3 regions of the Pantoea sp. Lu_F5_004 genome follow, and region 1 is predicted to be linked to each of the others. Evidence: predicted binding sites of a transcription regulator. Region 1 holds the regulator's gene; each other region holds the start of a gene.

The links. Region 1 encodes LexA, which represses DNA repair genes until DNA is damaged. Its sites were predicted from a motif close to TNCTGTATGTACATACAGNA; they were not measured.
Region 2: a site for LexA is predicted at 1,982-2,001, ahead of ACR8BN_RS12660 (DNA translocase FtsK 4TM domain-containing protein). Genes of this name have one in related genera too.
Region 3: a site for LexA is predicted at 1,671-1,690, ahead of dinB (DNA polymerase IV). Genes of this name have one in related genera too.

What each region holds. Positions count from the first base shown of each region.
Region 1 covers NZ_CP194946.1:3,846,493-3,851,973, reverse strand. Annotated here, with positions in the region: gene ubiA (4-hydroxybenzoate octaprenyltransferase) at 1-471, shown strand, start outside; gene plsB (glycerol-3-phosphate 1-O-acyltransferase PlsB) at 833-3,256, opposite strand; gene ACR8BN_RS17865 (diacylglycerol kinase) at 3,385-3,753, shown strand; gene lexA (transcriptional repressor LexA) at 3,859-4,473, shown strand; gene dinF (MATE family efflux transporter DinF) at 4,574-5,481, shown strand, end outside.
Region 2 covers NZ_CP194946.1:2,725,869-2,731,349, reverse strand. Annotated here, with positions in the region: gene trxB (thioredoxin-disulfide reductase) at 1-928, opposite strand, end outside; gene lrp (leucine-responsive transcriptional regulator Lrp) at 1,449-1,943, shown strand; gene ACR8BN_RS12660 (DNA translocase FtsK 4TM domain-containing protein) at 2,062-5,481, shown strand, end outside.
Region 3 covers NZ_CP194946.1:3,196,851-3,202,331, forward strand. Annotated here, with positions in the region: gene ACR8BN_RS14980 (sugar ABC transporter substrate-binding protein) at 1-567, shown strand, start outside; gene dinB (DNA polymerase IV) at 604-1,659, opposite strand; gene dpaA (peptidoglycan meso-diaminopimelic acid protein amidase) at 1,904-2,647, shown strand; gene ACR8BN_RS14995 (class II glutamine amidotransferase) at 2,618-3,385, opposite strand; gene lpcA (D-sedoheptulose 7-phosphate isomerase) at 3,437-4,015, opposite strand; gene fadE (acyl-CoA dehydrogenase FadE) at 4,269-5,481, shown strand, end outside.

The DNA of each region.
Region 1 (5,481 bases):
ACCCACCTGCCGCAGGTAGTGCTGGGTGCCGCCTTTGGCTGGGCAATTCCTATGGCATGGTCCGCAGTTAGTGAGTCCTTACCTCTGGTCTGCTGGCTGGTATTCATCGCCAACATCTGCTGGACGGTCGCTTATGACACCCAGTATGCGATGGTGGATCGGGATGATGACCTGAAGATTGGCGTGAAGTCGACCGCGATTCTCTTTGGCCGTTTCGACAAGCTGATCATTGGTCTGCTGCAACTGGCGACGCTGCTGCTGATGGCGCTGGTTGGCCTCATGCTGCATCTGAACAGCGCCTTCTACTGGACGCTCTTGCTGGCCGCCGCGCTGTTTATTTATCAACAGAAGCTGATCGCCGGACGCGAGCGGCAACCCTGTTTCCAGGCTTTTCTCAATAATAACTATGTCGGGATGGTGCTGTTCCTCGGTGTACTGATGAATACCCCGCCGTTCAGCCAGCTGTTCTGATAGAGAGTTTACAGACATAAAAAGGCGATCCGGGAGGTCGCCAAACCTGATGAGGATGAATCTGGCAGCAATGAATGAGCTCAACGCGCAGGGAACATGGGCAGAAGAGGAAAGCGTCCCGCGCCAGGGACAAAAACGCCGGGAGCGTTTTTGAACAACGCAGAGCGTTGGTCCGGCAACGGGCGCACCTCAGGGATGAGGTGCGTAATCGCGCGGGCCGAGCAGTCAGGGATGACGCTTTTACGTCTTTCCGATCTGACGATGTTCCCTGAGCAGGCACCGTCTTACAGCGAATCGGACCAGACCTGGCCTATAAAAAAGGCGACCTCATGAGGTCGCCTTTTTACTATGCGCGCTGCGGTCAGTCGTGCGCCACAGCGGTTTCAATCGTCATACGGACATCGCTGGTGACCAGGTCTGCCAGCATATGCCAGGTCGCCAGAGTCTGCGCAACATCGGCATCACCGCTGTCGCTGATATACCCTTCATCGCGCAGGGTCAGGACCAGTGAGGTAAAGACCGCTTTGTCGAAGAATTCCGGAGCATTGATACCGTGCAGCACCGACAGACGCTGTGCCAGCGTCCGGCTCTCTTTCTCCAGCGTGCCGCGGTTAATCGTCGGCTTGGCGCTGAGAATGGAGAACGTAATGGCATAGCGCTGCAGTGTTTCACGCACACCGGCGGCCAGCAGTTGCAGCGTGCGATAGCGCGCTGAGGAAAAGCGCAATTCGCCGGCTTCGAGCGTAATCAGGCCCTGACGCGCCAGCTCCTGACTCAGTTCGGTCAGCAGTTGCGGCAGCTCATCGGTCTGCCAGCGCAGGAACAGCTCACTCTTCAGCATCGGGTAGATCAGGCTCACCTGACGCAGCAGTTCTGCTTCGCTCAGCGTCTGATGCTGCTGAACTATGGCGGCAATCAGCGACGGCATCACCAGCATGTGATGAATATTATTGCGATAGTAGGTCATCAGCACCGCCTGCTCACGTGGCAGAATGATGATGTCGCCAATGCTGTCCTTTTCACTCTCAAACTTATTCATACCCATGGCGTGATCCAGCAGCGCTTCCGCTGAAAGATCGGGTACGGTCGCATTTGGCGAGTAAGGCACGTTGCGCAGCAACTGGGTATAGCACTCCAGTTGTTCAATCAGCTGTTCACGGGTTAGTGAGCGCTGACGTGACGCCAGCAGGGCGGTGACACAGAGGTTCATGGCGTTAGCCGCGCCCGCTTCATTGATACGCACCATCAGGCTGGCAGCAATATCGTTGACGGTCGGAGTTAACCAGCTGGGACGCTGCGGCTCAATCGGATCGATGGCATCGCGCCATTCCGGTACCCGCTTGTTGAGATAGTTGACCAGCGGCAGGGGTTCGCCAAAGTTCACGTAACCCTGACCGAGATTGCGCAGCTTGCGTAAGCCGCGCACCATCTGCATGAAGCCCTCTTTCTCTTTCGCCGCGCCGCGCAGTTCTTTAGCGTAAGTGCCCACTTCCATTACGTGCTCATAGCCGATATAGATCGGCACCAGCGTGATAGGGCGATTTCCGCCGCGCAGCATCGCCTGCAGCGTCATGGCTAAGGTGCCGGTTTTAGGGTCCAGCAGGCGACCGGTTCGTGAACGGCCTCCTTCGACAAAGTACTCAACCGAATAGCCGCGGGTGAACAGCTCGCCGAGATATTCGCGGAATACCGTGGCGTAGAGCTTGTTGCCTTTAAAGGTACGACGAATGAAGAAGGCGCCCAGACGACGGAAAATCGGGCCGGCTGGCCAGAAGTTGAGATTGATCCCGGCTGCGATGTGCGGCGGCACCAGGCCCTGATGATAGAGCACATAGGAGAGCAGCAGATAATCCATGTGGCTGCGATGACACGGCACATAGACAATCTCGTGGCCATCCTGCGCCAGCTGGCGGACTTTTTCGCCGCCATTGACGTTGATGCCCTGATAGAGCCGACTCCAGAGCCAGCCCATCACGCGGTCAGTTACGCGGATGGCTTCATAGGAGAAGTTTGCCGCAATTTCCTCCATCATCTCGACAGCGTTCTGCTGCGCTTTCTCATGGGAGATTTTTTTACTGCGTGCTTCATCCTCTACTGCTTTTTCAATCGCTTTGGATTGCAGCAGACGATTAAACAGATCCTGACGCGCCGGCAAGCGCGGGCCAATCGCCGCCAGCCGCTGGCGGGCAAAATGAATGCGCGCCACGCGAGCCAGCTTCTGGGCGATCGACTGATCCGTACCGTGTTCAGTTGCCATGCGGCGCAGCGACACCGTCGGTGAGAAGCGGACAAAACTGTCGCGCCCGTGCCAGATCACCGCAAAGAACTTCTGCACCCCGTTCAGCACCCGCAGGTGTGGCGTTGCTTCGCCCTGGACTTCACGTCCTGGTGCGCGGCCAAACATCACCGTGACCGGCAGCATCTGAATATCCAGCTTAGGGTTATTGCGATGCAGGTCCAGGTAATCGTGAAAGATTTTCACAGATTCAACGCTGGGCACAAAATAGGGGAAGACGCGTGGGCCATTGTGGATAAACACGTGACGCGGCAGCAGAGAACCATCAATCTCCAGCGGAGTGAGCGGGTCGGGCAGATGATGCCGCAGACACTGTGCGCGTAAAGTCAGTAAGTCGGCCTTCGAATCGTAAGGCAAAACATACATAATAGGTCGGGTCGGATCCAGACCATGTTCAGACACGGGATCGGCCGGAATGGCCTTACTTTTTACCAAAAACGACAGTGGTAAATTAAGCAGTTTGTAATAGAGTTTACGCCAACCTGACATAGACAACATGAAGCCTCTTGTTAGCAAAGCGCCGCAAGCATACCAGAAAGCGCAGCGAAGATCTGTGGTGGTGCCAATTGCACGCAGCCCAGACATTGACGTCAATCCGATGAAAGGGTTCCCACATCATGGCAAATAATGCCACCGGACTTATCAGAATAGTAAAAGCTGCAGGTTACTCATGGCAGGGACTGCGTGCCGCCTGGCAACATGAAGCTGCGTTTCGGCAGGAAGCGCTGGCTGCGCTGGCCGCTATTGTTATCGCGTGCTGGCTGGATGTCGATGTGGTCGCCCGCATCCTCATGATTGGGACGGTGGTGCTGGTGGTCATTGTTGAAATCCTCAATAGCGCCATTGAAGCGGTGGTCGACCGTATTGGTCAGGAGCATCATCCGCTGGCGGGCCGGGCAAAAGACATGGGTTCGGCGGCGGTGTTGATCAGCATCTTACTGGCACTCTTCGTCTGGATCGCGCTGCTCTGGACACATTTGCGATAAGCCTTCCATAACGCGTCTGAGGGCGCGTTTTCCCTGACAATCGGTTTCCATTTCACCAATACCTGTATATACTCACAGCGACTGTATAAACAACCAGGGGGCGGGATGAAAGCATTAACCAGCAGGCAGCAGCAGGTCTATGACCTGATTCGCGACCATATTTCTTCAACGGGCATGCCGCCTACGCGTGCCGAGATCGCCGCGCAGCTGGGCTTCCGTTCGCCGAATGCGGCAGAAGAGCATCTGAAAGCGCTGGCGCGCAAAGGCGTCATCGAGATCGTTTCCGGTGCATCGCGCGGCATTCGACTGTTAATGGAAGTAGAAGCCTCAGAAGGGCTACCGCTGATTGGGCGGGTTGCTGCCGGTGAGCCGATCATGGCGCAGGAACATATCGAAACCCACTATAAGGTCGATCCGGGCCTGTTTAAGCCGTCTGCTGACTTCCTGCTGCGCGTCAGCGGAATGTCGATGAAAGATATCGGGATTATGGATGGCGACCTGCTCGCGGTGCATAAAACCCAGGATGTGCGTAACGGCCAGGTTGTGGTTGCCCGCATTGATGATGAAGTCACCGTTAAGCGCTGGAAAAAGCAGGGTGCTATCGTGCATCTGCTGCCTGAAAACAGCGATTTTGACCCGATTGTTGTCGATACCCGTGCGCAGTCACTGACCATTGAAGGTCTGGCAGTTGGCGTGGTGCGCAACGGCGAGTGGCTCTGATTCTTCTGCCAGCGTGCATTCGTCTTCTCTGATGCTATTCTGTCTGCCCTAATTTTGTCGCTGCCTCTTTTGCGCAGCGACACTGAGCACGGAACGGCGAATGCGCTTTATTACGGCAACCGATAAAAATCTCTGGCGGCTTGCGCTGCCGATGATCCTTTCAAACATCACCGTTCCCTTACTGGGAGTGGTCGATACTGCAGTAATTGGTCATCTCGACAGCCCTGTCTATCTTGGCGGGGTTGCGGTCGGGACGACAGTGACCAGCTTCCTTTTTATGCTGCTGCTTTTCCTTCGAATGAGTACTACTGGCCTTACGGCACAGGCGTTTGGCGCGGGCGATAAAACCGCTCTGGCGCGCGCGCTGACGCAACCGCTGATTATCGCGCTGCTGGCGGGCGTACTGTTCATCGCTTTGCGTTATCCGATTATTCAGCTGTCGACCCATCTGGTTGGCGGCAATCCCGATGTACTCGAACAGGCGGCACTGTTTATTCAGATTCGCTGGCTCAGTGCGCCTGCCACGCTGGCAAACCTGGTCATTCTGGGCTGGCTGCTGGGCGTGCAGTATGCACGCGCGCCGGTGATCCTGCTGGTCGTGGGGAACCTGGTTAACATCGTGCTCGATCTCTGGCTGGTGATGGGGCTGCACTGGGGTGTCGCGGGGGCGGCCACCGCCACGGCGCTGGCAGAGTACATCACGCTGGGTGTCGGCAGCATCATGGTCTGGCGGGTGCTAAAACTGCGCGGAATTACGCTTAGCCTGCTGAAGCAGAGCTGGCGCGGTGACAGCGGCCGGCTGCTGCGACTGAACCGGGATATCATGCTGCGCTCTCTGATGCTGCAACTCTGTTTCGCCTCGCTGACCGTGCTGGGCGCGCGACTCGGCCCTGATGTGGTGGCGGTTAACGCGGTATTACTGATGTTTATTACTTTTACTGCCTACGCGCTGGATGGCTTTGCCTATGCGGTTGAAGCTTTTGCGGGTGAGGCGCATGGTGCAAAAGA
Region 2 (5,481 bases), 1.1 Mb from region 1:
CGTCTAACGCGGCCATACAGCCGGTGCCCGCAGAGGTGATCGCCTGTCGATAGATATGGTCCATCACATCGCCTGCCGCAAAGACGCCAGGGATGCTGGTCTGAGTGGCGTTGCCGTGCAGACCTGACTGAACTTTGATGTAACCGTTCTCCAGCGCCAGCTGACCTTCAAAAATGGCCGTATTCGGGCTGTGTCCGATAGCAACAAAAAGACCCGCCACCTCCAGCGCTTCTGTCTCATCACTGTTCTGGGTAGAACGCAGCGTCAGACCGGTGACGCCCATCTGATCGCCCACCACTTCTTCCAGTGTGCGATGGGTGTGCAGCACGATATTGCCATTGCGCACTTTTTCCATCAGACGGTCGATCAGGATCTTCTCTGCGCGGAAGCTGTCACGGCGGTGAATAAGGTGCACTTCAGCCGCAATATTCGCCAGGTAGAGCGCCTCTTCCACAGCCGTGTTACCACCGCCAATCACCGCAACTTTCTGGTTGCGATAGAAGAAGCCATCACAGGTTGCACAGGCAGAGACGCCTTTGCCTTTGAAGGCCTCTTCGGAAGGCAGACCGAGGTAGCGCGCTGACGCACCGGTGGCGATGATCAGGGCATCTGCCGTGTATTCGCCGCTGTCACCCGTGAGGCGGAACGGACGGTTCTGCAAATCGACGGTGTGAATGTGATCGAAGATGATCTCAGTATTAAATTTTTCGGCATGCTCATGCATCCGCTCCATCAGCGATGGACCTGTCAGATCGTGCGGGTCGCCCGGCCAGTTCTCCACCTCGGTGGTGGTGGTCAGCTGTCCGCCTTTTTCCAGACCCGTGATCAGTACCGGGTTCAGGTTGGCGCGTGCAGCATAAACGGCTGCGGTATAACCCGCTGGGCCAGAGCCCAGAATGAGTAACTTACTGTGTTTGGCCGTACTCATGCGTTCCTCAGTTTCATTCGGCTGACATAGCCTGCGATTGTAGGGAATATCCGGCGACAATGACAAGGCTTCGGCAATTTTGTTAACGATAGCTGCAAACGGCGTAGACGATGAGCGACGGTTTTGCCTGGCCAATGCGCCAAAAGGGGGCAAAACTCGGGTCAGAGGGGTGCAATAGTGGAAAAATAGTCATTTAAAAACAGATACCCAGCGGACTGTCTGGCATCTTGTCCTGAATTTGGTGATTTTACTTTGACAATCGCCTGCGCTTTTGCGAAAACATTATCAGAAGCGAATAACATTTATCGGAACAAAACAGGTTTTCATCGCCCGTTTTGCACGTAACGCCGAATAAAAGCAGCCTGATATGGATATTGACGCATGATGTGGACAGACAACATGCGTCATATCGATAGGTGTCAGAACACAGGCTCTGTTAGCTCACTTCAGAAATGCCCCGAACAATGAGCGTTTTCAGGGCGTGGCAGGTAAAGGGAAGGAATTAAGAGAGACAATAATAATGGTAGACAATAAGAAACGCCCCGGGAAAGACCTCGACAGAATTGACAGGAACATTCTGAATGAACTTCAGAAAGATGGTCGCATTTCAAACGTAGAGCTTTCCAAACGCGTAGGCTTATCGCCTACGCCATGTCTTGAACGCGTGCGTCGTCTCGAACGTCAGGGATTTATTCTTGGCTACACCGCGCAGCTGAACCCGCACTATCTGGATGCGTCGCTGCTGGTGTTCGTTGAGATTACTCTGAATCGTGGTGCACCGGATGTGTTTGAGCAATTTAACGCCGCTGTGCAAAAACTTGAGGAAACTCAAGAGTGTCACCTCGTTTCCGGCGATTTCGACTACCTGCTGAAAACGCGCGTACCTGATATGTCAGCCTACCGTAAGCTGCTGGGTGAAACCCTGTTGCGCCTGCCGGGCGTAAACGACACGCGTACGTATGTGGTGATGGAAGAGGTTAAACAGAGCAATCGACTGGTGATCAAAACTCGCTGATGCGGGGCAGGTGCAAAACCTGTGAGATTTCGGTACACTCCTGTGCATTCATACAGGATCAGCGTCGGGCTCGCCCGGCGCTGTTGCTTCTTACTTTACAGGCACCTGGAGAGTCCTCTTGAGCCAGGAATATACAGAAGATAAAGACGTTTCGTTACAATCGATGAGCAGTGGACGTCGTCTGCTGGAAGCGATGCTCATTCTGGTGGCGCTGTTTGCCATCTACCTGATGGTTTCTCTGGTCAGTTTTAACCCTTCCGACCCGAGCTGGTCGCAAACGGCCTGGCATGAACCTATCCATAATATCGGCGGCAGCGTCGGTGCCTGGCTGGCTGACACCTTACTCTTCATCTTTGGTGTGATGGCGTATGCCATTCCGCCCGTCATCCTGGGACTGTGCTGGATTGCTTTCCGTCAGCGCGACAGCCAGGACTACTTTGACTACTTTGCCGTCGGGCTGCGCTTAATTGGCGTCCTCGCGCTGGTGGTGACGACCTGTGGTATGGCGGCGCTGAACGCCGATGATATCTGGTACTTTGCCTCGGGCGGCGTGATCGGCAGCCTGGTCAGTAATGCTATTGCACCCTGGTTCAGTCCGGCTGGCGGCACGCTGATGCTGCTCTGCGTCTGGGCGGCGGGTATTACCCTTTACACCGGCTGGTCATGGCTCACCATTGCAGAAAGAATTGGTGGCGTGGTCATGGGCGTACTGACGTTTGCCAGCAACCGCTCACGTCACGATGAACCCTGGCAGGAAGAGGATGACGAGCGGGACGCGCGTGAATACGCGGATGTGCCTGAGCTTCATGCCGCCGATCAGGATGATGATGTGCTGCTTTCTGCCCCACGTGCAGCTGCTGAGCCTGCGGCGTCACAGCAGGATCCGCTGCTGGCTAAAGCTGCAGCAGCCACCAGTGCGGCAGTCGCGGCTACCGCTGAAGCCGCCGAGGTGACTCTTGCCCCGGCAGCCACGGTGACGCCTGCACCTGCTGCTGTCGCCGCACCTGCTGCTGCGGTTACAGCTTCGGCGCCTGCCGCGTCAGCGACATCCATCCCTGCATCGCCGTCTGCACAACCTGCGCCTGCGTACGCACAGAGCGCGCCAGCTCCGCAGAGTGTGGCGAATTCCCCGACGCCGGCGCAGAGTGCTTCTGCACCCGCAGACTCACCACCGCTTTATCATTTTGAAATGCCAGACGACGCTCCGGTTACTCCGTCGTTCAGTGCTTACGACGACGATGAACCTAAAATGGGTAACTGGCGGGATACGTCGGTCATCCCTGCGGCATCTGCAGCAGCGGCAGCCGCTGCAACGGCAGCTCAGGTAACAACGCGTACTGCGCCTGTTTTTGATTTAGCCCCTGAAACCAATCTCAATCCGCAGGTTAAACAGGGTATCGGTCCGGCACTGCCGCGTCCTAACCCGGTAAAACTGCCAACCCGTCGTGAGCTGGCCTCTTATGGTATTAAGCTGCCTTCTCAGCGCATGGCAGAAGAGAAAGCGAAAACGGAAGAGACCGAACCGGTCAGTGCTGGATCCGTTTCCTCTGCTCCGGATGCTGAAGAGGCGCTGCAGCAGGCTGAACTGCGTCAGGCCTTCCAGTCTGAACAGCAGCAGCGTTACGGCACCAGCTGGCAGCAGGATGAGGAAGATGAGCAGGATGCACAGCAGCAGGATGCACTGGCGCGTCAGTTCGCCGAGCAGCAACAGCAGCGCTATGAGCCAGAAGTGAAAAAAGAGCCGGTATTCAATATTGATCCCGCCTCAGCGTTTGATTTTTCACCGATGAAAGATCTGGTAGATGACGGTCCTTCTGAACCGCTGTTTACCATTGCGGCGACGCCAGAACCTGAAGCCCCGGCGGTTTCGCACGAACCCTGGCAGCAGGTGAGTGAGGTTTCAAGACCTCAGGCTCCGGCTCATGTTCCTGCACCAGCCAGCTTTGCCCCGGCAGAGCCTGCCTATAGCGCGCCGGCAGCACCGTCTGAACCTGACTATGCTGCACCTGCGGCAACCTCTGCGTCCGCTTATGGTGCCCCTGCGGCTCCTCAGGCTCCGGCTTACGCTGCGCCTGCCTATGGCACGCCACCGGCAGCGCCGGTTCAGCCGGTGGAAGAGGCGAAACCTTCACTGCATGACAGCCTGATTCATCCATTCCTGATGCGTCACGAGCAGCCGCTGGAGAAACCCTCCACGCCACTGCCTTCGCTGGATCTGCTGACCGCACCGCCTGAAGAGGAAGAGCCGGTTGATATGTTCTCGCTGGAGCAGACGGCCCGTCTGGTGGAGTCACGCTTAGGCGATTATCGCGTCAAAGCGGAGGTGGTTGGTATCTCGCCTGGCCCGGTTATTACCCGTTTCGAACTCGACCTGGCACCGGGCGTGAAAGCGGCGCGTATCTCCAATCTGTCCCGCGATCTGGCGCGTTCGCTGTCGACGGTAGCGGTTCGTGTGGTGGAAGTGATCCCAGGCAAACCTTATGTAGGTCTGGAACTGCCAAACAAGCATCGTCAGACCGTCTATCTGCGTGAAGTGCTGGATTGCCCTAAATTCCGCGACAACCCTTCACCGCTGGCCGTCGTGCTGGGTAAAGACATTGCCGGTCAGCCGGTGGTGGCCGATCTGGCGAAAATGCCACACTTACTGGTCGCCGGTACCACCGGCTCCGGTAAATCTGTGGGCGTAAACGCCATGATTATCAGCATGCTGTATAAGGCGACGCCGGAAGAAGTTCGCTTCATCATGATCGACCCGAAAATGCTTGAGCTGTCGGTCTATGAAGGTATTCCGCATCTGCTGACCGAAGTTGTCACAGACATGAAGGATGCTGCCAATGCGCTGCGCTGGAGCGTCGGTGAAATGGAGCGTCGCTACAAGCTGATGTCGGCGCTGGGCGTGCGTAATCTGGCGGGCTACAACGAAAAAGTGGAACAGGCCGAAGCGATGGGTCGTCCGATTCCCGATCCGTTCTGGAAACCGGGCGACAGCATGGATATGACGCCGCCGGTTCTGGAGAAGCTGCCTTATATTGTTGTGATGGTCGATGAGTTTGCTGACCTGATCATGGCAGTCGGTAAAAAGGTGGAAGAGCTGATTGCGCGCCTGGCACAGAAAGCCCGTGCTGCCGGCATCCATCTGGTACTGGCGACACAGCGTCCATCTGTGGATGTCATTACCGGTCTGATCAAAGCGAACATTCCGACGCGTATCGCCTTTACCGTTTCCAGCAAAATTGACTCACGTACCATTCTCGATCAGGGCGGCGCGGAGTCATTGCTGGGTATGGGTGACATGCTCTACATGCCGCCGAACTCCTCGCTGCCGATTCGTGTTCACGGTGCGTTTGTTCGTGACCAGGAAGTGCATGCAGTGGTTCAGGACTGGAAAGCGCGTGGTCGTCCGCAATATATCGACAGCATTACGGCGGGCGAAGAGAGCGAAAATGCCGGTGGCATCGACAGTGATGAAGAGCTCGATCCGCTGTTCGATCAGGCGGTCGGTTTTGTGGTCGATAAGCGCCGTGCGTCGATTTCAGGC
Region 3 (5,481 bases), 650 kb from region 1:
GTTGCCGGTTTCCCGCCGATGGAACGCCGTCAGGTGGTATATGAAAAACTGCTGAAAGAGAATCCGGGCATTCATCAGCTTGAGTCGATTGGTGCGGTTTCAACTGACGTTCAGGGCGACACCGCCAATAAAATTGGCGCGATTCTGGCGAAATACCCGAAAGGCAAAATCGACGCCATCTGGGGCGCCTGGGATGCCTTCAGCCAGGGCGCTTACAAAGCGCTGCAGGAGAATGGCCGTACCGAGATCAAGCTCTACAGCATTGATGTCTCGAACCAGGATTTGCAGCTGATGCGCGAGAAAAACAGCCCGTGGGTACAGACGGTGGCGGTCGATCCTAAAACCATTGGCGCGGTGAACATGCGTCTGGTGGCGAAGAAAATTGCCGGTGAAGAGACGCCCGCGACTTACCAGTTTAAAGCCGCATCAATCTCTCAGCAGCAGCTTAACAGCCAGCCTGGCGCGGTGAACGTCGCGTCGCTGAACAAGATTATTCCGGGCTGGGGCGCTAACGAGGATTTCGTTGCACCGTGGTTTGCGACTCTGGCGGCGAAATATAAGAAGTAATCGGATGTCAGCCTTACCGGTCGGTGAGGTTGACGGTTACAGACCCAGCAGTAGCTGACGCTCCAGCTGGGGATCCACCATAGTCACATGTAATCCCACCAGCCGCACGCCGCGCCCGGCACGACGCTCATCCCAGGTTTTACGGGCGATGGCAATCATGTCCTCTTTGTTCAGCACCGGCCAGATATGCTCCTGGGTCGTCTGCTGAAAATCACTGAACTTCAGTTTGACGCCCTGACGCGCCACCTGCTTGTCAGGTCGGATCTGCGTCAGCCGGCGATCCAGTTCGGCGTAGAGAAAATCGATAATTTCCAGGCAGGCATCCCAGTCGCTGATATCTTCCGCCAGCGTTCGTTCAACCCCCAGCGATTTACGCTCGCGCTCAACGATCACGCTGCGGTCATCAATGCCATTGCTGCGCTCCCACAGCACCCGGCCAAACTTACCAAAGCGCTTTAACAGCAGCGCTAAGTCCGCCTTCTGCACGTCGCCACAGGTCACCAGCCCCATCTCTTCCAGCTTTTTGGCCGAGACCTTGCCGACGCCAGGGATCTTCGCCAGCGGCAGGGTCAGCAGAAAACCGGACATCTCCGGCGGGGTAATCACGAACTGCCCGTCCGGCTTATTCAGGTCAGAGGCGATCTTCGCCAGGAATTTAATCGGGGCGATGCCCGCTGAGGCGGTAAGCCCGGTTTCACGGTAGATGGTGGCGCGGATCGCCTGCGCCATCAGTGTGGCAGAGCCGTGACAGTGGGGACTGTCGGTGACGTCCAGATAAGCTTCATCGAGGGAGAGCGGTTCAATCAGCGGCGTGTAGCGGGTAAAGATGTCACGGATCTGCGCGGAGGCTTCTTTATAGGCGTCGAAGCGTCCTGGCAGCAGACGCAGATGCGGGCATAACTTGAGGGCCATGCCGGTTGGCATCGCGCTGCGCACGCCAAATTTGCGCGCCGGATAGTTGGCGGTACTGATCACGCCCCGACGCTCGCGGCTGCCACCAATGGCGATCGGGATGTCGCGCAGTTGGGGATTATCACGCATCTCCACCGCGGCATAGAAGCAGTCCATATCGACATGAATGATTTTACGCATACCCCCTCCGGCACTGGATAAGTATACAGTTGGCAGGGGTAACTGCAATATTTGTCGCGTTGACGATTAAAGTTTACAAATTTCTGGCCGAATATCCTTCAGTAAATCGCGAATTTGGCTGACGCCGTCTTGCTAAAAAAACAGACAATGTTTAATGTTGCGCTGCGGTAGCGGACAGTTCCGATAATGCAAACAGAGACGCACATTTTGCGTCATGTTCTCTTCACCTCAAGGTACACACAGCATGGGCAAAATCGCACTCCTGTTTGCGATGATTTTACTGCCAGCCCTCAGCATGGCAATGACACCCGAACCCGTCTCAACGGCACCGGTCAGCAAAGAATTAAAGAAGCAGTTACTCGGCACCCCGGTCTATATCCAGATCTTCAAGGAAGAACGCACGCTCGAACTCTACGGCAAAATCGGTAACGAATACCGCCTGCTGGACACCTACCGCATCTGTAACTTTTCTGGCGGCCTCGGCCCGAAACGTCGTGAAGGCGATTTCAAAAGCCCGGAAGGTTTTTACAACGTGAAGCTGAATCAGCTGAAGCCGGATAGCCGGTTTTATCGCGCGATCAACATCGGCTTTCCGAATCAGTACGATCGTAATCAGGGCTACAGCGGCAATTACCTGATGATTCATGGCGACTGTAAGTCGATTGGCTGCTATGCCATGACTAACGCCTATATGGATGAGATTTTTACCTATGTGAATGCCGCGCTGCGTAACGGCCAGCAGGATATCAGCATCAGCATCTATCCATTCCGCATGACCGACAGCAATATGCAGCGTCACCGCTACTCCACCTATGCCAGTTTCTGGCAGCAGCTGCAGCCGGGATACGCCTATTTTGCTAAATATCACCAGCCGCCGATGGTCAATGTCGCCAGCGGTAAATATGTGATGAACAGCAGCCCGGCACCGGTTTTAGCCAGTCCCGAAGCCGCTTCACGTTCATTCCTGGCGCTCTCCAAGGCAGAATAACGCCCATTCACCTGGCACGATCCGCTGCCAGGTTTCATTGGCCGTCAGTGGCTGCGTAGCAATCACCGTCACCACGTCATGCGGCGTGGTGTGCTGCTGAAAATCGACCTCCACATCCTGATCCAGTAACTGCGCCCGGCCAAAGGGTGCGCGGCGGGTGATCCAGTAAAGATTGGTGGAGCAAAAGGCCATCAGATAACGGCCGTCTGACAGCAGCATGTTAAACACGCCCTTCTGCCGCAACGTGCCGGCAAGCTCCCCGATAAAACGGAACACCGCAGGCCAGTTGCCTGGCGTGCGCGGATAGCGCGTCGCCAGCTGATGCAGGATCCAGCAGAACGCCTTCTCGCTGTCCGTTTCGCCTACCGGCCGGAATGTGCCGGTCTCCAGATGCCGATAGCCCCTGAGCTGCCCGTTGTGCGCATAAGTCCAGTTACGGCCCCACAACTCGCGGGTAAACGGGTGGGTATTCTCCAGCGACACCTGCCCGCGATTCGCCTGGCGGATGTGCGCCACCACCGAATGCGATTTGATCGGATACTCCTGCACCAGACGCGCAATCGGCGAGTTAAAGCTCGGCAGCGGATCTTTAAACGTACGACAACCTTTATCTTCGTAGAAGGTAATGCCCCAGCCATCTTTGTGAGGCCCGGTTCCACCGCCACGCTGAACCAGACCGGTAAAGCTGAAACAGATATCCGTGGGAACATTGGCGCTCATCCCGAGCAATTCGCACATAGCCACCACCTTAGAGTAAGCGGCCTCCCGTCAGGCGGAAGGCCAGCGCAGTTACTTCACCATCTCTTTTTCGATCAGCAGCATCAGGATGTGGATCACTTTAATGTGGATCTCCTGGATGCGATCGGCATAACCAAAGTGTGGCACCCGGATTTCAATGTCGGCACTGCCTGCCATCTTACCGCCATCTTTACCGGTCAGGGTGATCACTTTCATCCCCTGCGCACGGGCAGCTTCAATCGCTTTAATGATATTGGCAGAGTTACCGGAAGTTGAGAGGCCCAGCAGCACATCGCCCGGACGTCCTACCGCTTCCACATAGCGTGAAAAGACATAGTCATAACCAAAATCATTACTGACGCAGGAGAGATGGCTGACATCAGAGATGGCAATCGCCGGATAGCCAGGACGATTTTCGCGGTAGCGACCGGTCAGCTCTTCAGCGAAATGCATCGCATCGCAATGTGAACCACCGTTACCGCAGGAAAGCACCTTGCCGCCCGCCTTAAAGCTGTCAGCCAGCAGCACCGCAGCACGCTGGATCGCATGGATATTGGCCTCGTCGCTGAGGAATTTATTCAGCGTATCAGCAGCTTCATTAAGCTCAGAGCGGATAATGTCCTGGTACATAGGGATGTCCTTTTTTAGAAGAGGTTAATCGCAGCAAGTTTAACGGAATGGCCGGTCAGCGCAAAGCGTCATGCCAAGGCTGGCCAGGCAGTGGCGGCGATTATCGCTGCAGCGGGTGATGCAAAAATGGACAGAAATCGGTTTTTGTGAGGCAGGTTGTAATTGCGATGTAAACAAATTGATAAATCAACCCAACTGCTCTAAACCTCTCTACATAACAGGTCAGACCTCTTACTACTTGGAGCGGTTCATTATGATGGTTGTCTCAATACTTGCCACGGTGGCGCTGATTGGCGCCCTGTTCTATCACCGCCTGTCGTTGCGGCTCAGCAGCGCGATTCTGCTGCTGTGGACTGCTGCGATGGCTGTTGCTCACCTCTGGACGCCATGGTTACTGTTGCCGCTGGCGATTATCCTGCTGCCGTTCAACCTGCCGTCACTGCGCCGCAGCCTGTTTTCAAAGCCGATGTTTCAGCGCTTCCAGCAGGTGATGCCACCGATGTCGCGCACCGAGAAAGAAGCGATTGATGCGGGCACCACCTGGTGGGAAGGCGATCTGTTTCAGGGCAAACCAGACTGGCAGAAGCTGCACAACTATCCGCAGCCGCGCCTGACCGCCGATGAGCAGGCTTTTCTCAATGGTCCGGTTGAAGAAGCGTGCCGCATGGCCAACGATTTCCAGATCACCCATGAGCTGGCCGATATGCCGCCGGAACTCTGGGCCTATCTGAAAGAGCATCGTTTCTTCGCGATGATTATCAAAAAAGAGTATGGCGGACTCGATTTCTCCGCCTATGCGCAGGCCTGCGTGCTGCAAAAACTGTCGGGCGTCTCCGGGATTCTGGCGATTACCGTCGGGGTGCCTAACTCATTAGGTCCGGGCGAACTACTGCAACACTACGGCACTGAAGAGCAGAAAAATCACTATTTACCCCGGCTGGCACGCGGCGATGAGATCCCCTGCTTTGCGCTGACCAGTCCGGAAGCGGGCTCAGATGCCGGAGCCATCCCCGATACCGGCGTGGTCTGCATGGGCGAATGGCAGGGTCAGCAGGTGCTGGGCATGCGGCTGACCTGGAACAAGCGCTATATTACGCTGGCGCCGATCGCCACCGTGCTGGGGCTGGCATTTAAACTCTCCGACCCGGATCATCTGCTCAGCGATAACGAGAATCCTGGCATTACCTGTGCGCTGATCCCGACCAACACGCCCGGCGTGGAGATTGGTCATCGCCACTTCCCGCTTAACGTGCCGTTCCAGAACGGGCCGACACGCGGCAATAATATCTTTGTGCCGATTGACTATATTATCGGCGGCCCACAAATGGCCGGTCAGGGCTGGCGGATGCTGGTGGAGTGTCTGTCTGTAGGTCGCGGCATTACGCTGCCATCGAACTCAACCGGCAGCCTGAAAAGTGTGGCGCTGGCGACAGGCGCCTATGCCCATATTCGTCGTCAGTTCCGCG